DNA from 2 places in the Arthrobacter sp. SLBN-112 genome. Region 2 is predicted to be linked to the other one. Evidence: predicted binding sites of a transcription regulator. Region 2 holds the regulator's gene; the other holds the start of a gene.
What was found. Region 2 encodes HrcA, which represses chaperone genes, less so after heat shock. Its sites were predicted from a motif close to TTNGCACTCGNNNNNNNCGAGTGCNAA; they were not measured.
Positions count from the first base shown of each region.

Region 1 (5,796 bases), 710 kb from region 2:
CTCCTGGGCTTCGGCGCCGGCAGCCCCCTGCTTCAGCAACGGCTTGCCGACCGCCTTGGGAGCGTCCGGGAGCTCAAGCGGCAATGGCGCCGGACGCTCGGCCTTGGCTGCCTCCACATACGTTGGCTTGGGAACTTCTACGGGCTCCCACGGAGTGCCTGTGGGAGCGCCAGCACCGGCTGCAGCTGCACTGGTGTCACCGGCGGCTACAGCGACGGCGAGGGCCGCCTCACGCAGTTCCATGGCAGTGAGCGGCTTGGCCTTGGCCTCACCGGCTTCTGCGTCGAACAGGGGGCTGTCCGGCCGGACGGGAGCGGCGTCGGGTTTGGGCGGAATGACCTGGTCCGGCTCCTGTCGCCGGGCAGGCGCACTCATGGCGGAGCGGAAGGCTGCGTTAACCTTCGCTTTGCGGTCTCGGACCGCGAGCCACCGGAGCACGGCCACCGATCCGAAGGCCAGCGCAAAGGCAGTGAGTGGAAGCACGGGCGATCCCACTTCGAAGGGAAGGAGCACACCCGAGATGAAGGCGGTCACCAGGCACAGCACACCCACAAGGGCCAAGGCGGTCCGGCCGTACCGGATGCGGAACCGGGCCGGGGGCGGGGTGCTGGCAGCGCCGGCAGCGGCTGCGGCACTCTTGCTGGGTTCCATGGCTTTCTCCTGCTGGGCGGCGACGTTCAAGACCTTGCCGGCGTGCTGGTCCGGCCTTTCATCGGCGGGGACGTCCGCCAGGAAGTCGCCGGCGGCCTGGACCTGGCCCCTGCGGTTCCGGAGGACGTACGGGGCTACCCAAACGATCCAAAGCGCGACGGCAACCACGAGGATCACTGAGCTGCTAAGGGGGAAGTCCACACTCAAAACCGTATGAGCATCATGCCTGCTCAGGCCGCATTAGCGTCGGTGTGTCGTGCCCCTGCCCACAAACCGATGGATTTATGACGGGCGGGACGCCAGCCACGGGGCCAGCAGGCCGTCCGGGACTTCTTCCGAGGTCAGGGCAAACGAGCGGTGATCCGCCCACCGGCCGTTAATGTGCAGGAAACGGGGCCGGTATCCTTCATCCCGGAATTTCAGCTTCTCCACCACCCGCAAGCTGGGTCCGTTCTCCGGCCGGATGTTGATCTCCATCCGGTGCAGCCCAAGTGTCCGGAAGCAGTGGTCCGTCACCAGGGCCACGGAGGTGGGCGCAATCCCCCGGCCGGCCCTGTCCCGGTCCACCCAGTACCCCAGGGTGGCCATCATGGCCGAACCCCAGACAATCGAAGACACCGTCAACTGGCCCACGATGGCCGGATTCCGAAGTCCCGGTGTCCGCTCCGTGATGACGAAGGGAAGCGCAGAGGCTTGGGCCGCCTGCGCGTTGAGTGAACGCACCATGTGCCGGTAGTCGGGCAGCCCGCCTCCCGGTTCCGGGTTGGAGGCCTCCCAAGGCGCCAGCCACTCGCTGTTCCTGGACCGAACCTCGGTCCATTCCCTTTTGTCGCGGTAGCGGATGGGCCGCAGGACAAGGTCACCGCATTCGAGGGTGACCGGCCAGATGGGACCGGTACGCACGGCGCTAGCTGGAAAGGCCGGCGGTGAAACCCGGCAGCCATTCCCGCAGGCCGGGGCCCAGGTCATCGCTGTCGACGGCCAGCTGGACGCAGGCCTTCAGGTAGCTGAGCTTGTCGCCGGTGTCATAGCGGCGGCCGCGGAACACCACGCCGTAGACCCCGTGGCCCTCGCCGTCTCCGGACGCGAGTTCCTGCAGGGCATCGGTCAGCTGGATCTCGCCGCCGCGGCCGGGTGCGGTGTGCTCGAGGACATCAAACACGGCGGGGTGCAGGACGTAGCGGCCGATCAGTGCCAGGTTGGACGGCGCTTCCTCCGGTAAGGGCTTCTCCACGAGCCGGTTGACGCGGACGTAGTCCTCCCCGTCCAGTTCCTCGACGTCGGCGCAGCCGTAAGCACTGATTTGTGCGGGCTCCACTTCAATGAGGGCGACGACGGAGCCACCGGTTTTCGCCTGCACGTCCATCATCGTACTGAGCAGTTCGTCGCGGGCATCAATGAGGTCATCGCCCAGCAGGACAGCGAAGGCTTCGTCGCCAACGTGCTGCTTTGCCCGAAGTACGGCATGGCCAAGGCCGTGGGGGTCGCCTTGCCGGACGTAGTGGATGTCTCCCAACCGGCTGGCGGCCTGGATGGAGGCGAGCTTCTCCATATCGCCCTTGTCGGCGAGCGTTGACTCGAGGGAGGGCACGCGGTCGAAGTGGTCTTCCAGTGCACGTTTGTTACGGCCCGTAATCATCAGAATGTCGTTGAGGCCCACGTGGACGGCTTCCTCCACCACATACTGGATGGCAGGTTTGTCCACGACGGGGAGCATTTCCTTGGGCATTGCCTTGGTTGCCGGCAAGAACCTGGTGCCCAGGCCCGCTGCTGGGATGACGGCTTTGCGGACTCTGGGGTTACTGGTAGTCACCGGACTAATCTAACGTCAGCGTCAAGCATTTCAGTAACCACCGGCACAGCAACCCGGTTATCAGTCCCGTGACGCCAGGGAACGCCGGACAGCGAGGAAGGACACCATGCTGCAGGAGACGAATCCCGTCAAGGACGAAATCCGGGCAGCCCATCGGCGCCGGCGCGCGGCACGGACGCCGGCGGCCCTGGAGGCCGCCGGTTCGGCCCTGGCCCGCCACGGGGAAACCTGGGCAGGATCCGTCACCACCGGACGCCCGGGCCCCGTATGCGTCTACCTGGGAGTGGGTAAAGAACCCCCCACCATGCCGCTGGTCAGCGCCCTGCATGGCAGCGGCTACGATGTCCTGCTGCCGGTGTGCGAGCCCGGCCGTGAGCTGAGCTGGGTGTTCTGGACCCCGAACACCAGCTTCGAGCGCAGCAGGTATGCGCCCATCCTGGAACCCGCCGGACGCCGCCACGGGCCCGAGGTGGCCGGCGGTGCAGCCGCACTCATCATTCCGGCCACTGCCGTGGACCTGTCGGGCAACAGGATCGGCCAGGGCGGCGGCTACTACGACACCTTCCTGGGGCACCTCGCCACCGCCGGGAAGGAAATCCCGCTTGCCGCTGTTATCTACGACGATGAACTGCTGCCCGCAGGCCGGATTCCTGCCGAGGAATTCGACCGTCCGGTTCCCGGTGTCCTGATGCCGTCCGGATACCGGCGCCTGACGGGTGGCGCCTGAGCCCGGTCCCCACCGGACGCAGTGATAGAATTAGCACTCAGGCCCTGCGACTGCTAATGGATTACCAGGTGGCAGCACGGGACCTCTCGTTTGCCCAAGAGGAGGAGCACCAGTGCCAACATATGCTTACGCCTGCAAGGATTGCGGCCACGCCTTCGACATCGTCCAGTCGTTTTCGGACAGCAGCCTGACATCCTGCCCCGAATGCGAGGGCACGTTGCGCAAGAAGTTCAACAGTGTGGGTGTGGTTTTCAAGGGTTCCGGTTTTTACCGCACCGACTCCCGCGATTCCAAGGGCAGCTCTGTCTCCCCCGCCCCGGCTGCGGCGCCGGCGCCTGCTGCAGCGCCCGCCGCGGCAGCTGCGGCCAACTAGCCCCAAGCACTGATAACGACGACGGCCGGCGCCTTATGACGCCGGCCGCCTTTGTCCACATAGCAGCCGCGCCCACCCCCTCGCCGCCTCGGCCACCACTAGCGTGGGCGCATGCCTCTATATCCACGCCGCGGCCACGATGGCCTCCGGACCCAGAGCTCCCGTAACACCGGCCGTTCTGCCAAGGCGAACCGCCCCGTCCCGGTTCGGGTTGCCGTTTTGCTGAGCCGCCACCGCCGCCTCGCCGCTGCCCTGCTGCTGTGTGCAGCGGCGGCCATCACGGTCAATCAGCTCACTCCCGCTCCGCTCTCAACCGTGACAGCGCTGGCCGCTGCACGGGATCTGCCCGCCGGAACCGCGGTGACGGAATCGGACCTGGCCAGCGTCCACGTGCCGCCCGGAATGGTGGCCGAGGGTTTCCTCCAGGACACCGCCGCAGCCGCCGGCAAGCAGCTCGCAGCACCGCTGCGAAAAGGCCAGCTCCTCACTGACGCGCAACTTTTGGGCCCGGGCCTCCTCACGGGGACGCCTCCCGGCTCGGCCGCGGTTCCGCTCCGCATGGCGGACCCGTCCTCCATCCAGCTGGTCTCACCGGGCCAGTTGGTCAACGTGGTGCTCACCTCGGCCAACGGCTTTGACCAGCAAGGCCCCTCCGAGGTGCTCGCGTCTGCGGTCCCCGTGCTGTGGACCTCGCACAAGGGCGGCCAAAGCGGTCAGTGGCTGGGCACAACGGAGACCGACGGGCTGATCGTGGTGGCCGCCAACGCGGAACAATCATCCCGGCTGGCCGGAGCATCGACCCAGGGCAGGCTCTTCTTCGTCCTGGTCGGTCCGCCGTGACACCACGGCACCCGGGACCCACCGCTGACTGCTCCACCCGCGGCCTTGCGGCACGGGTTACCCAGATGTTCGGCACCGAATGCCGGATGCCACAGCAAAGATTTCCCGGCGACCCTCTGGCTGCCCGGGGCCCGGGTCTGTTGGTCAGCCCCAGTGCGGCGGCTTCTGTTCCTTCAACCAGGCGTCGTGGTCGTCCTCCCGGTCGCCCCAGCTGCGGGCGTCGTCTTCCGCGGCCTTGCTGGGCAGGACTTCTTCGGGACCACCGGTGGCCCGCGCTGCCGGTGGAGCCGGCTGCGGCGTGCCCGCCGGGGTTACTCCGCCAGCTGCTGGTTCCGTGTTCTCGTTCTCGCGCATATCTTCCCCGGCCCGATCTTCCGCGGGCCCCTGTTCGTCGGTAACACTGTCTTCCGCGGCCATGCCACCCGCCTCCTTGGTGTCCAGGCCACCGGCGCGCCGGCCCTGGCTTGGCCGGACCCCCGCGGAGGGTTCACCGGCGTCGTTCCGGTTCCCGCCACTGCCGTGCCGGGGAAGGTACACAACCCCGGTGGCCGGTGCTGCATCAATACCATTGAGCGCCTGGTCAACGTCGTCGTCAAGGAATCCGCCCGACGGTGCGGGCCTGCCCGGCAGTGCCAGGTTCTCCAGGCCGAGGTACCCGGCGATGCGGTCGGCGCAGGACGACGGATCGGTGAACACCTCGATGGTCCACAACGGCATATAACGCCATCCCAGGCGTTCCAGCAGTTGCGGGCGCAATCTGCTGCGTTCCCGTACGCTCATGGTGCGGTACTGCCCGGTGCCGTCCGATTCGATGGCCACCGGGCGTGGCAGGTCGGCTTCGTCCTTGCCCATGGTGTTCAGCGGGTCAGCCGCGGCTACAACGTCGATGGCGCCGTCGTACTGGTGCCACACCCGGGCACCGCGCGCACGCAACCTGTCACCCAAGTCGGCTACCAGGGGATCCGCGCCGAGTGCCTGTTCGCTGGCGGCGGCCCGGGACGCGGGAGTGCCGAGGTCGGTGTTACCGGAAATTTCGCGGTTCAGCAGCGTGTACAGGTCCACAGCCCCGTGCGTGAGCCGGGTGTGGTCCAGGTCTTCGGGCCGGAAGCAGGTGAGCACATGCATGGAACGCCGCGCCCGGGTCATGGCCAGGGCAAACTTCTCCCGGCCACCCTCTGCCGAGAGGGGCCCAAAGTTGTGGAGCGCGCGGCCATGGGGAGTCCTGCCGAACCCGGGCGAGAAAATAACGTGGTCGCGGACCAGGCCCTGGGCTCGTTCCAGGTCCACAACCCTGAAGGACTCCGGACCGGCACCGAAGAAGCCGGCCATGCCGGGCTGGTTGGACAGCTGAAGGCGGATGGACTCGCCAATCCTGGCGGCGTGCCGGAGGCT
Region 1 covers NZ_JAUSXY010000001.1:2,209,806-2,215,601, reverse strand. Annotated here, with positions in the region: gene QF050_RS10450 (hypothetical protein) at 1-828, opposite strand, end outside; gene QF050_RS10445 (GNAT family protein) at 934-1,554, opposite strand; gene galU (UTP--glucose-1-phosphate uridylyltransferase GalU) at 1,559-2,464, opposite strand; gene QF050_RS10435 (5-formyltetrahydrofolate cyclo-ligase) at 2,571-3,191, shown strand; gene QF050_RS10430 (FmdB family zinc ribbon protein) at 3,304-3,564, shown strand; gene QF050_RS10425 (RcpC/CpaB family pilus assembly protein) at 3,676-4,404, shown strand; gene QF050_RS10420 (AAA family ATPase) at 4,549-5,796, opposite strand, start outside.
Region 1: a site for HrcA is predicted at 3,222-3,248, ahead of QF050_RS10430 (FmdB family zinc ribbon protein). Genes of this name have one in related genera too.

Region 2 (5,796 bases):
CGGTTTCCGCGTCGGCTTCCTGGGTCTCCTGCACCTGGAGATCACCCGCGAACGCCTGGAACGCGAATACAACCTTGCCCTGATTTCCACCGCGCCGAACGTTGAGTACGAGGTCACCCTGGAGGACAAGAAGGTGGTCCAGGTGACCAACCCCAGCGAGTACCCCACCGGCAAGGTCGCCGAGGTGCGTGAACCCATGGTGTCCGCCACCATCCTGGCTCCCAACGAATTCGTGGGCGCCATCATGGAACTCTGCCAGGCCCGGCGCGGCGTCCTGGGCGGGATGGACTACCTGTCCGAGGACCGGGTGGAAATCCGCTACCGCCTGCCGCTGGCAGAGATCGTGTTCGACTTCTTCGACATCCTGAAGTCCAAGACCCGGGGCTACGGTTCCCTGGACTGGAAGGCCGACGGCGAGCAGGCAGCCGACCTGGTGAAGGTCGACATCATGCTCCAGGGCGAACAGGTGGATGCCTTCAGCGCCATCACGCACAAGGACAAGGCCTACGCCTACGGCGTGATGATGACCGGCAAGCTGCGCGAACTCATCCCGCGGCAGCAGTTCGAAGTGCCCATCCAGGCAGCCATCGGTTCCAGGATCATCGCCCGCGAAAGCATCCGCGCCATCCGCAAGGACGTGCTGGCGAAGTGCTACGGCGGCGACATCTCGCGCAAGCGCAAGCTGCTGGAGAAGCAAAAAGAAGGCAAGAAGCGCATGAAGATGGTGGGCACTGTGGAAGTTCCGCAGGAAGCGTTCATCGCCGCGCTCACCACGGACGAATCAAAGGACAAGGCCAAGAAGAAGTGACCACCGCGCAGCGGGGGACCCGCTGATGCCCAGCGTTCTTCCCCTTGGCGACCCGGCGCCGTCGGACGGCCTGCTGCCCGCACAGGCAGCAGACGGCGCGGCGGCCCGGGCCTTCGGCTTGTACGTCCATATTCCGTTCTGTGCCGTGCGCTGCGGGTACTGCGACTTCAACACCTACACGGCCACGGAACTCGGCGGGGGCGCATCCCAGGACGCGTACGCGGGCACGGCGGTCTCGGAAGTGGCGCTGGCAGCGCAGGTACTGCAACGTTCCGGCGTCCCGGCGCGCAAGCTCAGCACCGTCTTCTTCGGCGGCGGAACCCCCACACTCCTGCCGGCCGACGACCTCGCCATGATCCTCCGTGCATCCATCGACCAGTGGGGAATCGAGGAAGGCGCGGAAGTCACCACCGAGGCCAATCCCGACTCGGTCACGCCCGAATCCCTTGCCATCCTCAAGGAAGCCGGTTTCACCCGGGTCTCGTTCGGCATGCAATCCGCCGTCCCGCACGTGTTGAAGGTCCTTGACCGAACCCACACACCGAGCCGGGTTCCGCAGGTAGTCCAGTGGGCGCGGGAGGCGGGACTTGCCGTCAGCCTGGACCTGATCTACGGCACGCCCGGCGAATCCGTTGCGGACTGGCGGTATTCCCTCGAAACAGCGTTGTCCTACGAACCCGAGCACATCAGCGCCTATGCGCTGATCGTCGAGGACGGTACCAAGCTCGCCGCACAGATGCGGCGCGGCGAGGTCCCCGGAATCGACGACGACGACCACGCCGATAAGTACGAGCTCGCCGACCAACTGATCACCGCAGCCGGGCTCGGCTGGTACGAGGTCAGCAACTGGGCACGGACCCCGGAGCAGGCCTGCCGCCATAACCTGGCCTATTGGCGCGGCGATGACTGGTGGGGGATTGGCCCCGGCGCACACTCACATGTGGGCGGGGTGCGCTGGTGGAACGTCAAGCACCCTTCGGCGTACGCGAACCGGCTGTCGCAGGGCCTTTCCCCGGCGGCGGGCCGGGAAACCCTGGACCCGGACACCAGGAGGCTGGAGCGGGTGATGCTGGAGGCGCGCCTGCAGTCCGGGCTTGAAGTCTCGACGCTCAGCGCCCTGGGACGCCATGAAGTGGCCGGCCTGATCGCGGACGGCCTGGTGGAACCCGCCCCGGCATTCCACGGACGGCTGGTCCTCACGCTGAAGGGCCGCCTCCTGGCTGACGCCGTGGTCCGCCGGATCCTGCCCGACTAACGCTATTTAATCCAGCGCAGGTTGTACGGGTAGCGGTGGGGCTGGCCCCGGTTGACGTGGATCCCCGCAGCCACCGAGAAGCAGGTCAGCGCCACCCAGATCAGCGTGGCGATGACGGCGAAGATGTTTCCCACGTACGGAATGAACACCAGAATGTTGGCCAGCACCGCTGCGATGGTGGGCGGCAGGCTGAAGTTCAGCGCTTCCTTTGACTCCTGTGCGGTGAACGGTCCGCGGTCCCGGAAGATCAGGTAGATCAGCAGGGACGGAATGCACCCCAGGATGCCGCCGAAGTGGGCCAGCGTGGCCCATTGGCGGTCTTCGCTGGCCGTGAGCGGCAGGGCATTGGCGGGGACGCCATGGTACGCGGAACGGCCTTGGCCGTCCCTGTGATCACGTGCGTTTTCTGCCACAGTCTGTTTTCCTTCTGGGTGCAAGTGGTGCTGACTACAAATAAGGACTTGGTGCAACGCTGCCAAAATCAGGCATCGCACTATCCAGAATACTGGGTCGCGGACCGGGAGCGGCCGTCAGGGCACGGTAAGAAAATCGATCACTTCCTCAACCCGTCCCAGCAGCGATGGTTCCAGGTCGGCGTAGGTGCGCACCGCTCCCAGGAGTTTCTGCCACCCCAGCCCAACATCCTCCTTCGTTGCGTGCGGCCAGCCAAAGGCTTTCAGGATGCCCGTCTTCCAGTCCTGCCCGCGGGGAATCGCCGGCCACTGCGGGATGCCCAGTACCGCGGGCCGGATGGCCTGCCACACGTCGACGTAGGGGTGGCCGACAATGAGGACATTTCCCGCCGCGCCCGGGGACGCCATCACTGCGTCGGCGATGCGCGATTCCTTGGAATCGGGCACGAGGTGGTCCACCAGCACCCCAAGCCGCCTCCCCGGTCCCGGCCTGAAGTCCGCCACCGCGGCGGTGAGGTCGTCGATTCCGTGCAGGGGCTCGACGACGATGCCTTCCACCCGAAGGTCGTCTCCCCACACCTTCTCCACGAGTTCGGCGTCATGCTTGCCTTCCACCCAGATCCGGCTGGCCCTTGCCACCTGGGCCCGCCGCCCGGCAACCCGTACCGACCCGGAGGCGGTCCGTCCGGCGGCGGGACCGGAAGCAGCCCGGGCCGGTGCCGGCGGCATCAGCCGGATAGGCTGGCCCTCCAGGAGGAACCCGAAGCCAAGACGGAAGGAACGCGACTTCCCCCGGCGGTCCTCCAGGGCCACCACGTGCATTCCGCCCGATTTCTCCACCCGGGTGACAGCTCCCACCCAGCCGGACTGGACCTCCTCAAGCACCATGCCGCGCTCCACGGGAACCTCGGGCAGTTCGGTCCGGGCCGGGGCGGAGATCCCGCGGGGGCCCCAGTTCTGGTAGTCCATGGATTCGATCCGCCTCGCGTTAGGTCCTCACCTCCGGAGTTCCCCCCGGAGCGGTACCAATGCTAACAACGGGTCGAGGCATAATAGACTGTTAGCACTGAGGCATGTCGAGTGCTAACCGCTGGGGCGGCGCCGGACGGGGCGTGCGCCCCGGACCGTGGATGGAGGTGGAGAGTGAGCGAGCCACGCAAACTGGAAGTGCTGCGGGCGATCGTGGAGGACTACGTCCACTCCCGCGAGCCCGTTGGCTCAAAGGCGCTGGTGGAGCGGCATCATCTCGGCGTTTCCAGCGCCACCATCCGCAATGACATGGCGGCGCTGGAAGATGAGGGCCTGATCACCGCCCCGCACACCAGCGCAGGGCGTATTCCCACGGACAAGGGCTACCGCCTGTTCGTGGACCAAATCTCAGCGGTCAAGCCCCTGTCGGCGGCCGAGCGTCGTGCCATCCAGTCGCTCCTGGAAGGCGCGGACGACCTCGACGACGTCCTGGACCGCACGGTCCGCCTGCTGTCCCAGCTGACCAACCAGGTGGCCGTAGTCCAGTACCCGCACCTGAGCAGGGCCCTTGTCCGCCACATCGAATTCGTGCTGTTGGCCCCGCGCAAAATCCTGGTGGTGCTTATTGCCAACAGCGGCAAGGTGGAGCAGCGCGTAATCGACGTCGGCCAGGACCTTGGCGACGAAGCACTCGCTGAGCTGAGGACCAGGTTCCTCGGAGCCCTGGGCGGCACCCCACTGAGCCACCTCGCCCAGGCGCTGCCCGCCGTCGTGGCAGCTGCGCCGCACCCTCACCGCCAGGCCGCGCACGCGCTGGCGCACGGGCTCGAGGTTCTGGCCCAGAGCAGCCGGGAAGACCGGATGGTCATGGCCGGAACGGCCAACCTGGCCCGATCCAACGTAGACTTCCCACTCAGCATCGGGCCGGTGCTCGAAGCACTCGAGGAGCAGGTGGTGATGCTGCGGCTGTTGAGCGAAATGGCCCAGGACCACCGCGGCGTGGCAGTCAGCATCGGAAGGGAGAACCCTTACGACGGCCTCGCCGAGGCGTCCGTGGTGGCCACCGCCTATGGCCCTGACAGCGCCGCTAAGGTAGGGATCCTTGGCCCCACGCGAATGGACTACCCCACAACCATGGCCGCCGTCAGGGCCGTGGCCCGCTACCTTTCCAGGATTTTGGGGCCCTGACCCTCCGCTGCCGGAGCACCTTCGGCTGCAAGACCGGACACCGGGCACAACTGCACGCAGTACAACAAGGAAGAGATACAAACTTTGAGCAGCCACTATGACGTCCTTGGAGTCTCACCCGAAGCTACGGGCGAAGAGATCAAAAAGGCCTACCGCAAGCTGGCCCGCACCCTGCACCCGGACGTAAACCCGGGAGCGGACGCGTCGGAACGCTTCAAGGCAGTCACTCACGCCTATGAGGTCCTCTCCGACCCCCAAAAGCGCCGCATCTATGACACCACCGGCAACGAGAACGGAACGGACAACGGCTTCGGCGGCGCCGGCTACGCAGGCCAGGGATTCGCGTTCCAGGACATTTTCGATACCTTCTTCGGCGCCGGCGGCACGTCCGGTCCGGCGTCCCGGGTGCGCAGGGGACAGGACGCACTCATCAGCGTCCGGATCGATCTTCGCGACGCCGTCTTTGGCGTCAACAAGAAGCTCGAAGTGGACACCGCCGTCGTCTGTCCCACGTGCGAGGGATCATGCTGCCGCCCCGGCACCCACCCCGAGCGTTGCGATATCTGCGGCGGCAGCGGCCAGGTCCAGCGGGCCGTCCGCTCCATCCTGGGCCAGGTCATGACGGCGGCCCCGTGCGGCACCTGCGAAGGGTTCGGCACGGTCATCAAGGATCCCTGCAACGAATGCAGCGGCCAGGGCCGCATCCGCAGCCGCCGGTCGCTGACCATCAAGGTCCCTGCCGGCGTTGCCACCGGCACCCGCATCCAGCTCTCCGGGCAGGGCGAAGCGGGCCCAGCCGGTGGGCCCGCCGGCGACCTCTATGTGGAGATCCGGGTCAACAACGACGCCACGTACGTCCGGGAAGGCGACGACCTGCACGCCACCCTGCACATCCCCATGACCGCGGCCGCGCCCTCGGCACGGACGTCAGCCTGGAAACCTTCGACGGCAGCCAGGAAATCGACGTCAAACCCGGCACCCAGTCGGGGGAGATCATCACCCTGCGCGGGCTGGGCGTCACCCACCTGAGGGGCTACGGGCGCGGTGACCTGAAGGTCCACCTCCAGGTTGATACTCCCGCCAAACTCGACGCCGCGCAGGAGGACCTGCTGCGCCAGCTCGCCAAGCTCCGCGGGGAACAGATCACCGAGGGAAAGCTCGCT
Region 2 covers NZ_JAUSXY010000001.1:2,915,005-2,920,800, forward strand. Annotated here, with positions in the region: gene lepA (translation elongation factor 4) at 1-808, shown strand, start outside; gene hemW (radical SAM family heme chaperone HemW) at 834-2,063, shown strand; gene QF050_RS13670 (DUF4870 domain-containing protein) at 2,066-2,476, opposite strand; gene QF050_RS13675 (DUF3097 domain-containing protein) at 2,594-3,445, opposite strand; gene hrcA (heat-inducible transcriptional repressor HrcA) at 3,620-4,633, shown strand; partial or broken gene dnaJ (molecular chaperone DnaJ) at 4,718-5,796, shown strand, end outside.